DNA from 4 places in the Streptomyces sp. NPDC050988 genome. Region 4 is predicted to be linked to each of the others. Evidence: riboswitches for the same ligand, from Rfam matches in the RefSeq annotation. Region 4 holds a riboswitch; each other region holds the start of a gene.

What was found. Region 4 has a riboswitch for cobalamin ahead of ACIBEI_RS36535 (cobalamin biosynthesis protein). Riboswitches for the same ligand answer to the same signal wherever they lie in the genome.
Region 1: it holds a riboswitch for cobalamin, as region 4 does, so the genes downstream of both, ACIBEI_RS21095 (FecCD family ABC transporter permease) here and ACIBEI_RS36535 (cobalamin biosynthesis protein) in region 4, are expected to answer to the same signal.
Region 2: it holds a riboswitch for cobalamin, as region 4 does, so the genes downstream of both, ACIBEI_RS13455 (ribonucleoside-diphosphate reductase subunit alpha) here and ACIBEI_RS36535 (cobalamin biosynthesis protein) in region 4, are expected to answer to the same signal.
Region 3: it holds a riboswitch for cobalamin, as region 4 does, so the genes downstream of both, ACIBEI_RS10715 (ABC transporter substrate-binding protein) here and ACIBEI_RS36535 (cobalamin biosynthesis protein) in region 4, are expected to answer to the same signal.

The regions. Positions count from the first base shown of each region.
Region 1 covers NZ_JBITFQ010000009.1:26,612-29,951, reverse strand. The annotation lists gene ACIBEI_RS21105 (ABC transporter substrate-binding protein) at 1-24, opposite strand, end outside; gene ACIBEI_RS21100 (ABC transporter ATP-binding protein) at 33-803, opposite strand; gene ACIBEI_RS21095 (FecCD family ABC transporter permease) at 840-1,886, opposite strand; cobalamin riboswitch at 2,030-2,176, opposite strand; gene ACIBEI_RS21090 (hypothetical protein) at 2,408-3,004, shown strand; gene ACIBEI_RS21085 (N-formylglutamate amidohydrolase) at 3,171-3,340, shown strand, end outside.
Region 2 covers NZ_JBITFQ010000004.1:485,207-488,546, forward strand. The annotation lists gene ACIBEI_RS13455 (ribonucleoside-diphosphate reductase subunit alpha) at 1-2,099, opposite strand, end outside; cobalamin riboswitch at 2,238-2,409, opposite strand; gene ACIBEI_RS13460 (GNAT family N-acetyltransferase) at 2,442-2,960, opposite strand; gene ACIBEI_RS13465 (nucleoside hydrolase) at 3,040-3,340, opposite strand, start outside.
Region 3 covers NZ_JBITFQ010000003.1:554,158-557,497, reverse strand. The annotation lists gene ACIBEI_RS10720 (TIGR03767 family metallophosphoesterase) at 1-1,066, opposite strand, end outside; cobalamin riboswitch at 1,299-1,486, shown strand; gene ACIBEI_RS10715 (ABC transporter substrate-binding protein) at 1,553-2,587, shown strand; gene ACIBEI_RS10710 (FecCD family ABC transporter permease) at 2,584-3,340, shown strand, end outside.
Region 4 covers NZ_JBITFQ010000025.1:82,029-85,368, forward strand. The annotation lists gene ACIBEI_RS36530 (cobyric acid synthase) at 1-1,038, opposite strand, end outside; gene ACIBEI_RS36535 (cobalamin biosynthesis protein) at 1,047-2,003, opposite strand; cobalamin riboswitch at 2,101-2,237, opposite strand; gene ACIBEI_RS36540 (hypothetical protein) at 2,382-2,603, opposite strand; gene ACIBEI_RS36545 (anion permease) at 2,617-3,340, opposite strand, start outside.

The DNA.
Region 1 (3,340 bases), on a different contig from region 4:
GGCAGCGGCGAGGAACTTGCGCATGGGGATCCTTACGAGGTGGTGAGCGGGAGCCGGTCGAAGAGGAGCTGGACGGCGCCGGTCTCCGGATGCCGTACGGGATGCGCGCGGACCCCGAACACCCCGGCGAGCAGGTTCGGTTGGAGCACATCGTGCGGCGCACCCGAGGTGACGATTCGGCCGCCGTCGATGACGTACAGGAGATCGCAGTGCGCGGCGGCCAGGTTGAGGTCGTGCAGAGCGGCCAGCACGGTCAGGCCGCTGGCCCGGACCAGCGAGAGCACGTCCAACTGGTGGGCGATGTCCAGGTGGTTGGTGGGTTCGTCGAGGACGAGCACCCTGGGCTGCTGGGCGAGTGCGCGGGCGATGAGGACGCGCTGTCTCTCACCGCCGGACAGGGCGAGGAACCCGCGCTCGGCGAGGTGTGTGACACCCGTGCGGGCCATGGCGTCCGCGCACACGGAACGGTCCCCGGCGGCCGTACGGTCCCGGTGCGGCAGCCGGCCCATGTCGACCACTTCGGCGACGGTGAAGTCGAACTCGGCCGACGACTCCTGCGGCAGTGCGGCCAGCACCCGGGCGGCGGCCCGGGGCGACATGGCGTGTACGTCGTCCCCGTCGAGCCGTATGGTGCCCGCCGCCGGACTCAGCGCCCGGTACACGCAGCGCAGGAGGGTGGACTTGCCACTGCCGTTCGGGCCGACGAGACCGACGAACGCCCCGCTGTCCACGGCGAGTCGGATGTCGTCGACCAACCGGACTCCGGCGGCTTCGACCGCCACCCCTGCCAGGTCAAGCCGCATGGCCGCCCACCTTCCTCACGTCGGCCCCGGCGGCCATCAGCGGCCCCCGAAGGCGTAACCGCCGCGCCGCATCAGCAGCAGAAAGGCAGGCACACCCACCACCGCGGTGATCACCCCGACGGGCAGTTCGGCGGGTGCCAGCAGCAGCCGGGACAACAGATCCGCCCACAGGAGCAGGACGGCGCCGACGAGCGGGGCCACCGCCAGTACCCGCCGGTGATCGGCCCCGACCAGCATCCGCACGACGTGCGGCACCATCAGTCCGACGAACCCGATGGCCCCGCTGACCGCGACCACGGTGCCGGTCACGGCGGCGCTGACAAGGAACAACTCCCGGCGCAGCCGCCCCGGTTGGACACCGAGCGCGGCCGAGGTCTCGTCACCCATGGCGAGCGCGTTGAGCGCCTCGGCGCGCCACCGCAGCCACGCCCACCCGGCCGCCACGGTCACGGCGGCGAGCGGCACCTGCGCCCATGTCGCGCCGCCCAGGCTCCCCAGCAGCCACATCATGGCCGACCGTGCCGCCTCGCCCCGGGCCGCCCCGAACACCATCACGGTCGTGACGGCCTCGAAGCCGTACGCCAGAGCCGTCCCCGTCAGGATCAGCCGCAGCGGCGTCAGCCCGTGCGCCGACCGGGCCACGGAGTACACCAGCACCATCGCCGCGAGAGCCGAGACGAACGCCGACAACGACAGCGCCCAGACTCCCAGCCCCGCGAACGCGCCGAGCAGGATCACGGCGTTGGCGCCCACGGCGGCGCCCGAGGAGATACCCAGCACGAACGGATCGGCGAGCGCGTTGCGCACCATCGCCTGCACCGCCACACCGACGGCCGCGAGCCCCGCTCCGACGACAGCACCGAGCACGACACGCGGCAGCCGGATCTCCCAGACGATGGTGTACGCGGCCATGTCTCCGGCGTGCACCGTCCCGCCGGTGAACCCGGCCCACAGAAACCGCTGCACGTCCGCCCAGCCGACGCCCGCGGCCCCGAGAGCCACCCCGCACACGATCGACACGAGGAGCAACAGCCCGAGCCCAAAGACCAAGGGCACGACGGATATCCGGCTCGGCGTTGGGATCGAGGTCTGGCTCGGGCTCGGGCTCGGACTTCGGCGCACGGTCGGGGCGGTCCTTCATCTGGGCCCGCCTGAACATCAGGAAAAGAGGCAGCCCGTACGACACGCCGGCCGTGCGGTCCCCTCTCGCAGTCCACGGCGAGCAGTCAACGGGTCGCACCACCTGCGGGCGATCGGGCTCACGCGACGAACCACGGGTTCGCCACGCACACCGTTGCGGGTCAGCGCCGGACTCTCACCGGACTTCCCCCACAGGCAGCGACGGGAGCGTAGCAAACCGGGGAAGTGGCGGATGGGCTGGGCCACTTGACGTCGCAGTCAGCGACTGGATACTGGCGGAGGTTCCGACAGCAGTACGTCAGTACGTCTGATCGGCATCTCGAACAATGCTTGAAATGTCGGCCACGGCGTGGACTGTCCAAGCCGTCATCTCCGCACCCGACAGCCCAACCTCCACATCCCCCCACACAGGAGCCTTCTCCATGAGCCCACGACACACCCCGGAGCCCACTGAGCGAGCGGCCATGCCCTGGCGAAGGAAGGTGGCCATAGCCGCGCTGACAGGAGCCTTACTGGCCGGGCCCGGAGTCGCACAGGCCGCACCCCAGGCCGCCCCGGTCCCCAAGGAACAGGTGGCGGCGGCCACCATCACCTGGACCCTCGAACGGGCCGCCAACCCCACCCAGGACCAGCAGACGGCGTACAACCTCATCACGACGGCCATGAACGCCGCGGTGGCCCGCTACAACAACGTCAGCGACCTCGGCAAGACCATCACCGTCCGCTACGACCCGGGCGTCCCCACGGCCGACGGCAACATCAACGGAACCATCCGCTTCGGCAACCGCGGCTACATGACCGAGCGGACCGCGCTGCACGAGATCGCCCACACCATCGGCGTGGGCACGAGCTCCGGCTGGTCCTCCCTCGGGGGCAGCGGTACCTGGCGCGGAGCGCAGGCCACGGCCCTCGTCAAGCAGTTCGACGGTTCGGGTGCGACGCTGTCCACCGGTGGCGGGCACTTCTGGCCCTACGGCCTGAACTACGACAACGAGTTCTCGAACACGGCGGCCAATCGCCACGTCCAGATCGTCGCCGCCATGGTCCGCGACGGCCTGTAGCTCGGACGATGCTGGAGGGGTAGCCACTCCCGCGGTTCCCCGCGCGGCCCGCGTACCCCTCCAGCTGGGGCCCGTTGGTGTAGTAGGAAGGGTGCACATGCCCTGACGCACGACTCGCACCCGCGCTCACCGCCAACCCCCACGCGCCCGCATCGAGGACTCCAGAATGAACGACGTGTCGGCTTCCCACCGTCTCGTGGCCGGCGCGCCGGACTCCCCCGTGGTCCTGCATGTTCCGCACTCCTCGCGGGTGATCCCGCCGGGCGTACGGAGCGGCATCGTGCTCGAAGACACCGCCCTGGAACGGGAGTTGGACCACATCACCGACTCGCACAC
Region 2 (3,340 bases), on a different contig from region 4:
TCCTGCGGCACCCAGGTGAAGCCCTGCACCGAGCCGTTCGACTCGCGCAGCGCCTCCCGGGTCTGCGCGTCCCACACGCCGAGCTTCTTCAGCTCCGCCACCAGGTAGGAGTTGACCTGGAGGAACTCGCCGGAGAGGGTCTCGCGCTTGAAGAGGTTGGAGACCTGCGGCTCGATGCACTCGTAGACGCCCGCGATGGACGCGATCGTCGCGGTGGGCGCGATCGCGAGCAGCAGCGAGTTGCGCATGCCGACCGAGGCGATCCGCTCTCGCAGCGCCGCCCAGCGCTCCGGCCAGTTCAGCTCCACGTCGTAGTGGTCCGGGTGCAGCACACCCTGTGCCGTACGGGTCTTCTCCCAGGCGGGCAGCGGGCCGTTGCGCTCGGCGAGATCGGCGGACGCCTCGTACGCGGCGAGCATGACGCGCTCGGCGATCCGGGTGGAGAGCGCCTTGGCCTCCGGGGAGTCGAAGGGCAGCCGCAGCTTGAAGAAGACGTCCTGCAGACCCATCGCGCCCAGGCCCACCGGTCGCCACCTGGCGTTGGAGCGGCCCGCCTGCTCGGTCGGGTAGAAGTTGATGTCCACGACCCGGTCGAGGAAGGTGACGGCGGTACGGACGGTCGAGTCCAGCCGCTCCCAGTCGATGACCTCGGTGGCCCCGGGGGCAGTGTTCACGAACGCGCCGAGGTTGACCGAACCGAGGTTGCAGACCGCCGTCTCGCCGTCGTCCGTGACCTCCAGGATCTCCGTGCAGAGGTTGGAGGAGTGGACCGTGTGGCCGGGCAGCGCGGTCTGGTTGGCCGTGCGGTTGGCGGCGTCCTTGAAGGTCATCCAGCCGTTGCCGGTCTGCGCGAGGGTGCGCATCATGCGGCCGTACAGATCGCGGGCCGGAATCGTCTTCTTGGCGAGGCCCTGCTCCTCCGCCTTGCGGTAGGCGGCGTCGAACTCCTCGCCCCACAGGTCGACCAGCTCGGGCACGTCGGACGGCGAGAACAGCGACCACACGCGGTCCTCGTTCACCCGGCGCATGAACTCGTCCGGGATCCAGTGCGCGAGGTTCAGGTTGTGCGTACGCCGGGCGTCCTCACCGGTGTTGTCCCGCAGCTCCAGGAACTCCTCGATGTCGGAGTGCCAGGTCTCCAGGTACACCGCGGCCGCGCCCTTGCGCCGGCCGCCCTGGTTCACGGCGGCGACCGAGGCGTCGAGCGTCTTCAGGAACGGGACGATGCCGTTGGAGTGCCCGTTCGTGCCGCGGATCAGCGAACCCCTGGAACGGACACGGGAGTACGCGATGCCGATGCCGCCCGCGTGCTTCGATAGCCGGGCCACCTGGTGGTAGCGGTCGTAGATGGAGTCCAGCTCGTCCAGCGGGGAGTCGAGGAGGTAGCAGGACGACATCTGGGGGTGCCGCGTACCGGAGTTGAAGAGCGTGGGGGAGGACGGCAGGTAGTCGAGGCGGCTCATCAGCCGGTACAGCGCGGCCACTTCGTCGACCGACCGGGTGCCCGCTTCTGAATCCAGCGCAGTGTCCTCGGCGAGACCGCTCGCCACGCGCAGCATGAAGTGCTGGGGCGTCTCGATGACGGACCGCGTGATCGGGTGCCGCAGCAGATACCTGCTGTGCAGCGTGCGCAGGCCGAAGTAGCCGAAGCGGTCGTCGCCCTCAAGGTCGATCAGCGCGTCCAGACGGGCCGCGTGGGTCCGTACGAACTCGGCGGTGCGGTCGGCGATCAGGCCCTCGCGGTGGCCGACCGCGACGGACTCGGAGAAGGACCGGACCCCCTGCGAGGCGGCCTCCTCGGCGATGCCGATCGTCAGCAGGCGGGCGGCCAGCTTCGAGTACACGGGGTCCTCGGAGATGAGGCCCGCGGCCGCCTCCGTGGCCAGCTCGCGCAGCTCCGCGGTGATCCCGTCGGCTCCCACGGAGGACCGGCCGCGCAGCGCGGCGGCGGCGACCCTGCCGGGATCGGCGTCGGGAAGGTCGGCGGTGAGGTCGGTCAGGGTCCGCAGCAACGCGGTTCCCGGTCCGTCGGCCTCGGCCCTGTCCTGCTGGTACTGGGGCGCTTTCGCTGAGACCGGATCGGCTGGCGCGATGGTCACGTGGGGCTCTCCCTCGCTCGGCACGGGGCCTGCGGGGAGAGGGGTTCGGGGCACACGGGGGTACACGCTCTGCGCAGCGGTACGCCGCGTCCACCGGCCCACTCCGCGAGGCCCGGACGTCATGGCACCCGGGCCGGGTGGCCTGGGCACGCTGTCGGCAGGTCCTCGGACTGACCAGGCGCACGGCTCTCCTCTGGGGACAGACATGCACAAGTACACCGTTGCGGGACAGTTCCGGATTCGCACCGGATTCCCCTGCGGCGACAGCGAGCATGAGCATACATCTTGTGCCGGGCTCGGGAAGCACCCCCACATGTTGTGTCGTGTCGGCTTCGGAGGGTGTCAGAGCGTCAACTCGTAGGTGAGCAGCATGATGTCGTCGAGGTCCGGGATCGGGTTCCAGTCGCGGTCGGGGGCGCGGGTGAAGCCGAGGCGTCCGTAGATGCGATGGGCGCTGTGCATGGTGCGCTGGGTGGACAGCACGACGCGTACGCAGCCGTCCGTGGCCCGGGCGCCGTCGACGCAGGCGCGTACGAGGGCCTCGCCCGCCCCGTGCCCGCGGGCCTCCCCGGCGACCGCCAGCATCCGTATCTCCGCCTCGCCCTCGCGCGCGATCTCGGCCATCGGCCCGCCGGACGGGACGAAGGTCACGCCGCCGACGACCCGCTCGCCCGCCCCTGCCCCCACCACGGCCACCAGTACGTCGGCGGCCGCGGCCCGCTTCGCCACGTTCCGCAGCTCGCCCAGATACTCGTCGCTCTCGCCGAAGTCGAGGAGCCCGTCCCCGAGATAGGCCTGCGCGGTGATCTCACCCACAGCCTCGTACTCCTCGGGCCTCGCCCGCCTGATCACGATGTCCATGCCTGGCAGTGTGCCCGAGGGGTACGGCGTGGGGCCGCCGAGTTTTTCCCGCACCAGGGCCGAGGTCATCCGTGGGGGCTCAGCCCACGGCCGGCCACTGCGGGAGGGTCGTGACGAAGTCCTTCGTGAAGTCGCGTGGGCCCGGGCCGAGGGCCACACGGCCCATGTGGCGGGTGCGGGCGGTCAGGGCGGGCGACTCGGTGTAGTAGTTCCGCTGGGCGGCCGAGGGGACGAACACGGTCTGGCCGCGGGTGAGTTCGCTGGCGCACTCGACGACGACGGCTCCCTCCGCGAGCGTCACGAACGACTCGTCCGCGCACACGCCCACGGCGAGCGGGTCGTGCAGCGGGCAGGAGTCGCCTCCGCCGTGGCGGCGGTAG
Region 3 (3,340 bases), on a different contig from region 4:
ACAGCCGGCGCCGTTCGTCGGCCGTCACCGTCCGCGCCGAGGTGGCGTGCCGCTTCAGGATCGCCGTGAGTACCTCGCTCTTGGGGTCGTCGCCGGAGTTCAGCGCCTTCGCGTAGGCGGCCGCGTCCGTGGCAGGGACCGACAGCAGCTTGCGGGAGCCGACGGCGAAGTCGCCCAGCGCGGGTGACAGACAGCCGCCGGGTATGTCGTCGTGGTTGCCGACCGTGGAGTACCAGGGGATGTCGAGCCCCGGGCTGGTCACGGGCCGTATCGCGGCGTCGAGGAAGCCGGGTATGCGGGGCAGCCCGCGCCGCTTGTCCAGGTCGCGCAGGGCGGCGTCGTCCGGATGCCAGTACAGAGGCAGGCCGGAGTTCTGGACGCCTTCGTACGCCGCAGGATCCCCGCTGTTGGGAGTGATCCTGCCGCCGCTCATCAGCGTGAGGAACCACTCCAGTTCGATCGCGGAGTTGTTGTCGATGTTGTCGCCCGTCGTCATCACGAACCCGGGCGCGAGACCGGTGTTCGGTCCCTCTCCGAGCGCGTTCACCTGCTCCACGAGCGCCACCGCCCCGGCCACCCCCAGCGCCTCCTGGGCCCGCCACGCGGCGGGCCTGCGCGACCGCAGGAACTCGGTGCGCAGCGGGTTCTGCACATCGGTGAGGTGCAGGTCGGTGAACTGCACGAAGCACGCGAGCGGTGTGCGCCGGTCCTGGCAGCCGGTGGCGGCAGGAGCGAGATCTCCGCGTACGACCATGGGCCAGCCGGGGCCCGATACGAGCCGTCGGTAGGTGCCGTGCGCTTGGCCTCCGAGGCGGGCCGTCGTGTCCAGAGTGGTGGCCGCGTACGGCGCCGCGCGTCGCGGCGCCTGGCGTGCCGGTCGTCGGGTGGCGAGGGGCGGCTGCGGGGCCGCACTCTCCGCGGCTGGTTGCACGGAGGGGGTCGGGCGCTGCCGTGGGAAGAGGGTCGCGGCTCCTCCGGTCGCTCCCACCGCGACGGCGCCGGACGCCAGCAGAAAGCGACGACGGTCGATTGCGGATGCGGTCCCCGCCATTTCGGTCCCGGTCATGGGGCGGCCCTCCGGTGCCTCCTGGAGATTCACTGAGCGGAACCACTCATTCAGGCCGTGGGGGCAGGGGCGTGGGCGCGGGTGTGGCGTAGCCGTGAACACGGCCGGAACAGGTGGAGCGGCCGATGGGGCCCGTAGTGCCGGTCCGTCCGCCGCGTCCGTCGGCAGGTCCGAACGCCGGTCCGTCCCCGGTCTCTCCGCACGTCCGCCCGCCGGTCCGCGACACCCGCCGTGATAGCTTGCCGAGGCCAGTCGAACCCATGTACGTGGGTCAGGGAATCCGGTGGAAATCCGGAGCTGACGCGCAGCGGTGAGGGTGACGGGCGGGGCATCGGCCACTGGACCGGTATGACGGTCCGGGAAGGCGCCTCGTCCGGGTGACCCCGAGTCCGAAGACCTGCTGGCGGCCTCCGCGGTCACGCGCCGACGGGGGAGCACCGTACGACCGGGCTCCGCGTTCGAGCCCTCGACGCCTGAGGAACTCCCGTGCCCGTCGCACGTCTTGCCCGTCCCGCTGCCCTCGTCCTGTCCGGGGCCCTCCTGCTGACCGGCTGCGGTTCGGGAGACACATCGTCGGACACGGACTCCGGGAACTCCGGGCCCGCCGTCACCCTCGACAACTGCGGGCAGACCGTACGCGTCGAGTCCCCGCCGAAGCGGGCCGTCTCCCTCAACCAGGGCACCACCGAGATCATGCTCTCGCTCGGCCTCGCCGACCGCATGGCCGGCACCGCGACCTGGACCGACCCGGTGATGAAGGGCCTGGAGAAGGCGAACGCGAAGGTGGAGCGGATCGCCGACAACAACCCCTCCTTCGAACGTGTCCTGGACGCCGACCCCGACTTCGTCGCCGCCTCGTTCGTGTCGACGCTCGGCAAGGGCGGCGTGGCCACCCGGGAGCAGTTCGAGAAGCTCGGCGTGCCCGCCTACGTCTCGCCCTCCGACTGTGTCGGCAAGGACAACGCCTCGGGTGGTGACGGCTCACGGAAGAAGGCCCTCGGCATCGACGCCGTCTACGGCGAAGTGCGCGACCTGGCCGAGGTGTTCGGCGTCGAGAAGCGGGGCGAGCAACTCGTCGCCGACCTCAAGCGGCGTACGAAGAAGGCCACTTCGGGAATCGATGCCTCCGATGTCACCCTCCTGTACTGGTTCGCCAACTCCGACTCGCCCTACATGGCGGGCTGTTGCGGCGCGCCCGGCGTCATCACCCGGACCCTCGGCGCGAAGAACGTCTTCGACGACACGCGCGAGGAGTGGCCCCAGATCAACTGGGAGACCGTCGCCGACCGCGACCCCGACGTGCTCGTCATCGGCGACCTGACGCGCAAGTCGCAGACCGCGGAGTCCGCGAAGAAGAAGATCGAGTTCCTGGAGTCCGACCCGGTCACCAAGAACATGACCGCCGTGAAGAAGAAGCGGTACGTCCTGCTCAGCGGGCAGGCGATGAACCCGACCATCCGCACGGTCGAGGGTGTCGAGCAAGTCGCCTCCGCCCTGCGGGAGTTCGGGCTCGCCGGGTGACACGGTCGCGCCTGGGACTGCTCATCGCCGCGGGCGTCGCCCTGCTCCTCGCATCTGTCGCCGTCGCCATCACCATCGGCCCCGCGGACATCCGGGTCGGCGACGTCTGGTCCGTGGTCGCCTCCCATCTCGGCTGGGGCAGCACGGAGTTGACCCCGATCCGGGAGGGCATCGTCTGGGAACTGCGCCTGCCGCGTACGCTCCTGGCGGCCGTGTGCGGTGCCGGACTCGCCGTGTGCGGCGCGGTGATGCAGTCCCTGCTGCGCAACCCGCTCGCCGACCCGTTCGTCCTCGGGGTGTCCTCCGGCGCCTCGACCGGCGCCGTGATCGTGGTCGTCCTCGGCGTCGGCGGGGGCCTGGTCTCCGTCTCCGCGGGCGCGTTCCTCGGCGCGGTGCTGTCGTTCGGGCTCGTCCTGCTGCTCAGCCACACACTGGGCGGGGCGACGGACCGTGTGGTGCTGAGCGGGGTCGCCGCGATGCAGCTCTTCTCCGCGCTCACCTCCTTCGTCGTGATGACCGCCGCGGATGCCGAGACCACCCGCGGGGTGCTGTTCTGGCTGCTCGGTTCGCTGAGCGGGGTCGGCTGGACCGACGTCTGGGTGTGCTTCGCGGTCCTCGCGGTGACGCTGCTGGTGTGCCTCGGGTACGCGCGGACGCTCGACGCGTTCGCCTTCGGCCAGGACGCCGCCGCGACGCTCGGGGTCTCCGTGGCCCGTACGCGACTCGTGCTGCTGTGCGCCACGGCACTGCTGA
Region 4 (3,340 bases):
GCCGCAGATACCGAGGACGGGACGCCCCTCCGCGGCCCTCCTGGCGAGGGCGTCCGCGAGGCCGCGCTCCCGCAGCCACTCCAGGGCCCGGACGGTGCCACGGGTGCCGGGCACGACGACCAGGTCCGCGTCGACGAGTTCCTCCGCCCGGTCCACGAACCGCACGACGACGCCCGGTTCGGCGGCCAGCGCGTCCACGTCCGTGAAGTTGGACATCAGCGGGATCGCGCAGACGGCGACCCGCAGGATGTCCTCGCCGACGGGGGAGGAGACCTCGGACTCCCGGACCGAGCCCCTCAACGAGACCCTCAGCCCGTCCTCCTCGTCGATGCCCAGACCGTGCTGGAAGGGCAGGACCCCGTACGTACGACGTCCGGTGAGGTTCTCGAGCATGTCGAGGCCCGGCTCCAGCAGGGACACGTCCCCGCGGAACTTGTTGACGAGGAACCCGGCGACGAACGCCTGGTCCTCGGGCGAGAGCAGCGCGACGGTCCCGAAGAAGGAGGCGAATACACCCCCGCGGTCGATGTCGCCGACGACGAGCACGGGCAGCCGCGCGTTGCGCGCGATGCCCATGTTCACGATGTCCGTCCGCCGCAGATTGATCTCGGCGGGACTGCCCGCCCCCTCACAGATCACCGCGTCATACGTGCCCCGCAACTCGGCGAGGCACTCCAGCACGGTCCCGAGGAGCTGTTCCTGCCGCCCGCCGTGATAGCCACGGGCGCTCATCTCCCCGACGGGCCTGCCCATGAGGACGACCTGGCTGCTGCGGTCGCTGCCGGGCTTGAGCAGTACGGGATTCATGAGCGCGGTCGGTTCCACGCGCGCGGCCTGCGCCTGCATGGCCTGCGCCCGCCCGATCTCGGCGCCCTCCCGCGTGACGAACGAATTGAGCGACATGTTCTGCGCCTTGAAGGGCGCGACCTTGACGCCCTGCCGCACCAGCCACCGGCAGATCCCGGCCGTCACGACGCTCTTGCCGGCGTCGGAGGTGGTACCGGCGACGAGCAGCCCGCCGCCCGTGCGCCCGCTCATTCCCCCACTCATGACGTACGCCCCTTCGTGCGAAGGCCGTTGACGAGGAGCCGCCCGGCGACACTCACGCCGAGCGCGAGCAGACCCACGCGCCGCGAGAGCCGCACCGCCCGCTCGATGTCCCCGACCTCCACGGCCCGCCCCCCACCATTGAGTACGGGCCGGTGCTCGACCCTCCCGGCGTACGAGAGCGTCCCGCCCAGCCGTACGCCGAGCGCCCCCGCGAACGAGGCCTCTACGGGCCCGGCGTTGGGGCTCGGGTGCTTGACGGCGTCGGCACGCCAGGCGCGTACGGCCCCGCGCGGATCGCTTCCCGCGACGGCCGCGAGGACGGCGGTGAGCCGCGCCCCGGGCCACCCCGCGACGTCGTCGAGCCGCGCGGAAGCCCAGCCGTACCGCCGGTACTTGGCGGACCTGTGCCCGACCATGGCGTCGAGCGTGTTCACGGCACGGAATCCGACGAGCCCCGGCACACCGGCCGCGGCACCCCACACGAGGGCGCCCACGACGGCGTCGGAGGTGTTCTCGGCGACGGACTCGACGACGGCGCGGGCGATCCCGTCGGCGTCCAGCGCCTGCGGATCGCGCCCGCACAGGTGGGGCAGCCGCTCGCGGGCCACCTCGATGTCCCCGGCGGCGAGCGCCCCGCCGATGGCCCGGGCCTCCCGCCCGAGCGAAGTCCCGCCGACGACGGACCAGGTGGCGGCGGCGGTCAACGCGACGGACGCGGCGCCCGAGCCGCGCACGGAACGGCCGGCGAGCGCGGCGAGCCCGGTGGCACCGCCGACACACACGGCGGTGTGCAGCGCGCCCCACCCCCGGTGGTCCCGCCACAGCACCCGCTCCACGGCACCCGCGGCCCGCCCGAACGCGGCGACCGGATGCCCCCGGCGGGGATCGCCGAGCAGCAGGTCACCGAGGAGGCCGGCGGCGGCGCCGTACGCGAAGACGCGATCGGCACGCATCGGTTCAGCCGACCGTCAGGTCGGGCACAACCGTCGCTGGAAAGGCACTTGGGCAGCCGCGCATGGCGTTTTGTCCTCACTCAGGGTGTCCGCGCCCTGGTTCGACGAGACCGACGGCGAGAGTTCCTGGCTCCCGGGGTATCGATTCCCCGGTAACAGTGGCGGGACCGCGCCGGATTCGCACCGGCTTCCTCTCCTGCCGCCGTACATGGCTCCGGCAGTCCACCACGCCCACGAACACCCGTCAACTTGCCGTTGACCTGCGACGGGAGAGTGTGCTGAGGCCCACACACGGACACGGCTCCGCCCCGCCGACCGGGGGCCGACGGGGCGGAGTCGTGCGGGACGGAGGTGTGCGGGACGGAGGTGCCGTACGCGTCAGACGACGATCAGATAGATCCCGTACGCCACCGCCGCCGCGCACGCGGCGAAGCAGGCGTACGCGCCCGTGACCGCGAGGGTCGCGGTGTCGCCCTGGGCGGAGGCCGACTCGCGCTTGGAGAGGCCGACGATGCCGAGGGTGAAGAGGCCCACGAGGGCGACGGTGACGATGAGGCTGACTCCGAAGACGGAGCCGAGGGCTGCCCAGTCGATCTTCATGCTTGTGGGTTCCTTACACCGTGGCCGTACGGGCGGGCTCGGTGGCGTCCGGGCCCGGGATGGTGGTCTTGAGTTCGTCGGCCGCGGCGACCGTGCCCGCCGGCGGCGGGGTGACGGCGGCGATGGCGGTGGTCACGACACCGGCGGGCTCGCCGTCGACGTCGTTCACGTTGTCGACGGTGACGGGCTGGCGGCGGGAGAGCGCCCAGATGACCGCGGAGCCCGCGATCAGCAGCGCGCCGGTGAGGACGATGCCCCAGGTGCCCTGCTTGGTGAGGAACTCGGCGCCCGCGCCGACCAGACCGGCGGCGGGGAGCGTGAGGCCCCAGGCGACGAACATGCGGGTCGCGGTCGACCAGCGGACGACGCCGCCCTTGCGGCCGAGGCCCGAACCCATCACGGCACCGGAGCAGGACTGGGTGGTGGAGAGCGAGAAGCCGAGGTGCGAGGAGGCCAGGATGACCGTCGCGGCGCTGGTCTGGGCGGCGAAGCCCTGCGGCGGCGCGAGGTCGGTGAGGCCCTTGCCCATGGTGCGGATGATGCGCCAGCCGCCCAGGTAGGTGCCGAGCGCGATGGCGACACCGGCCGAGACGATGACCCACAGGGGAGGGTTCGAGCCGGGCGCGATCACACCGCCGGTGACCAGGGCGAGCGTGATGATGCCCATGGTCTTCTGCGCGTCGTTCGTGCCGTGGGCCAGCGAGACCAGGCCCGCGGAGGTGATCTGACCGGCGCGG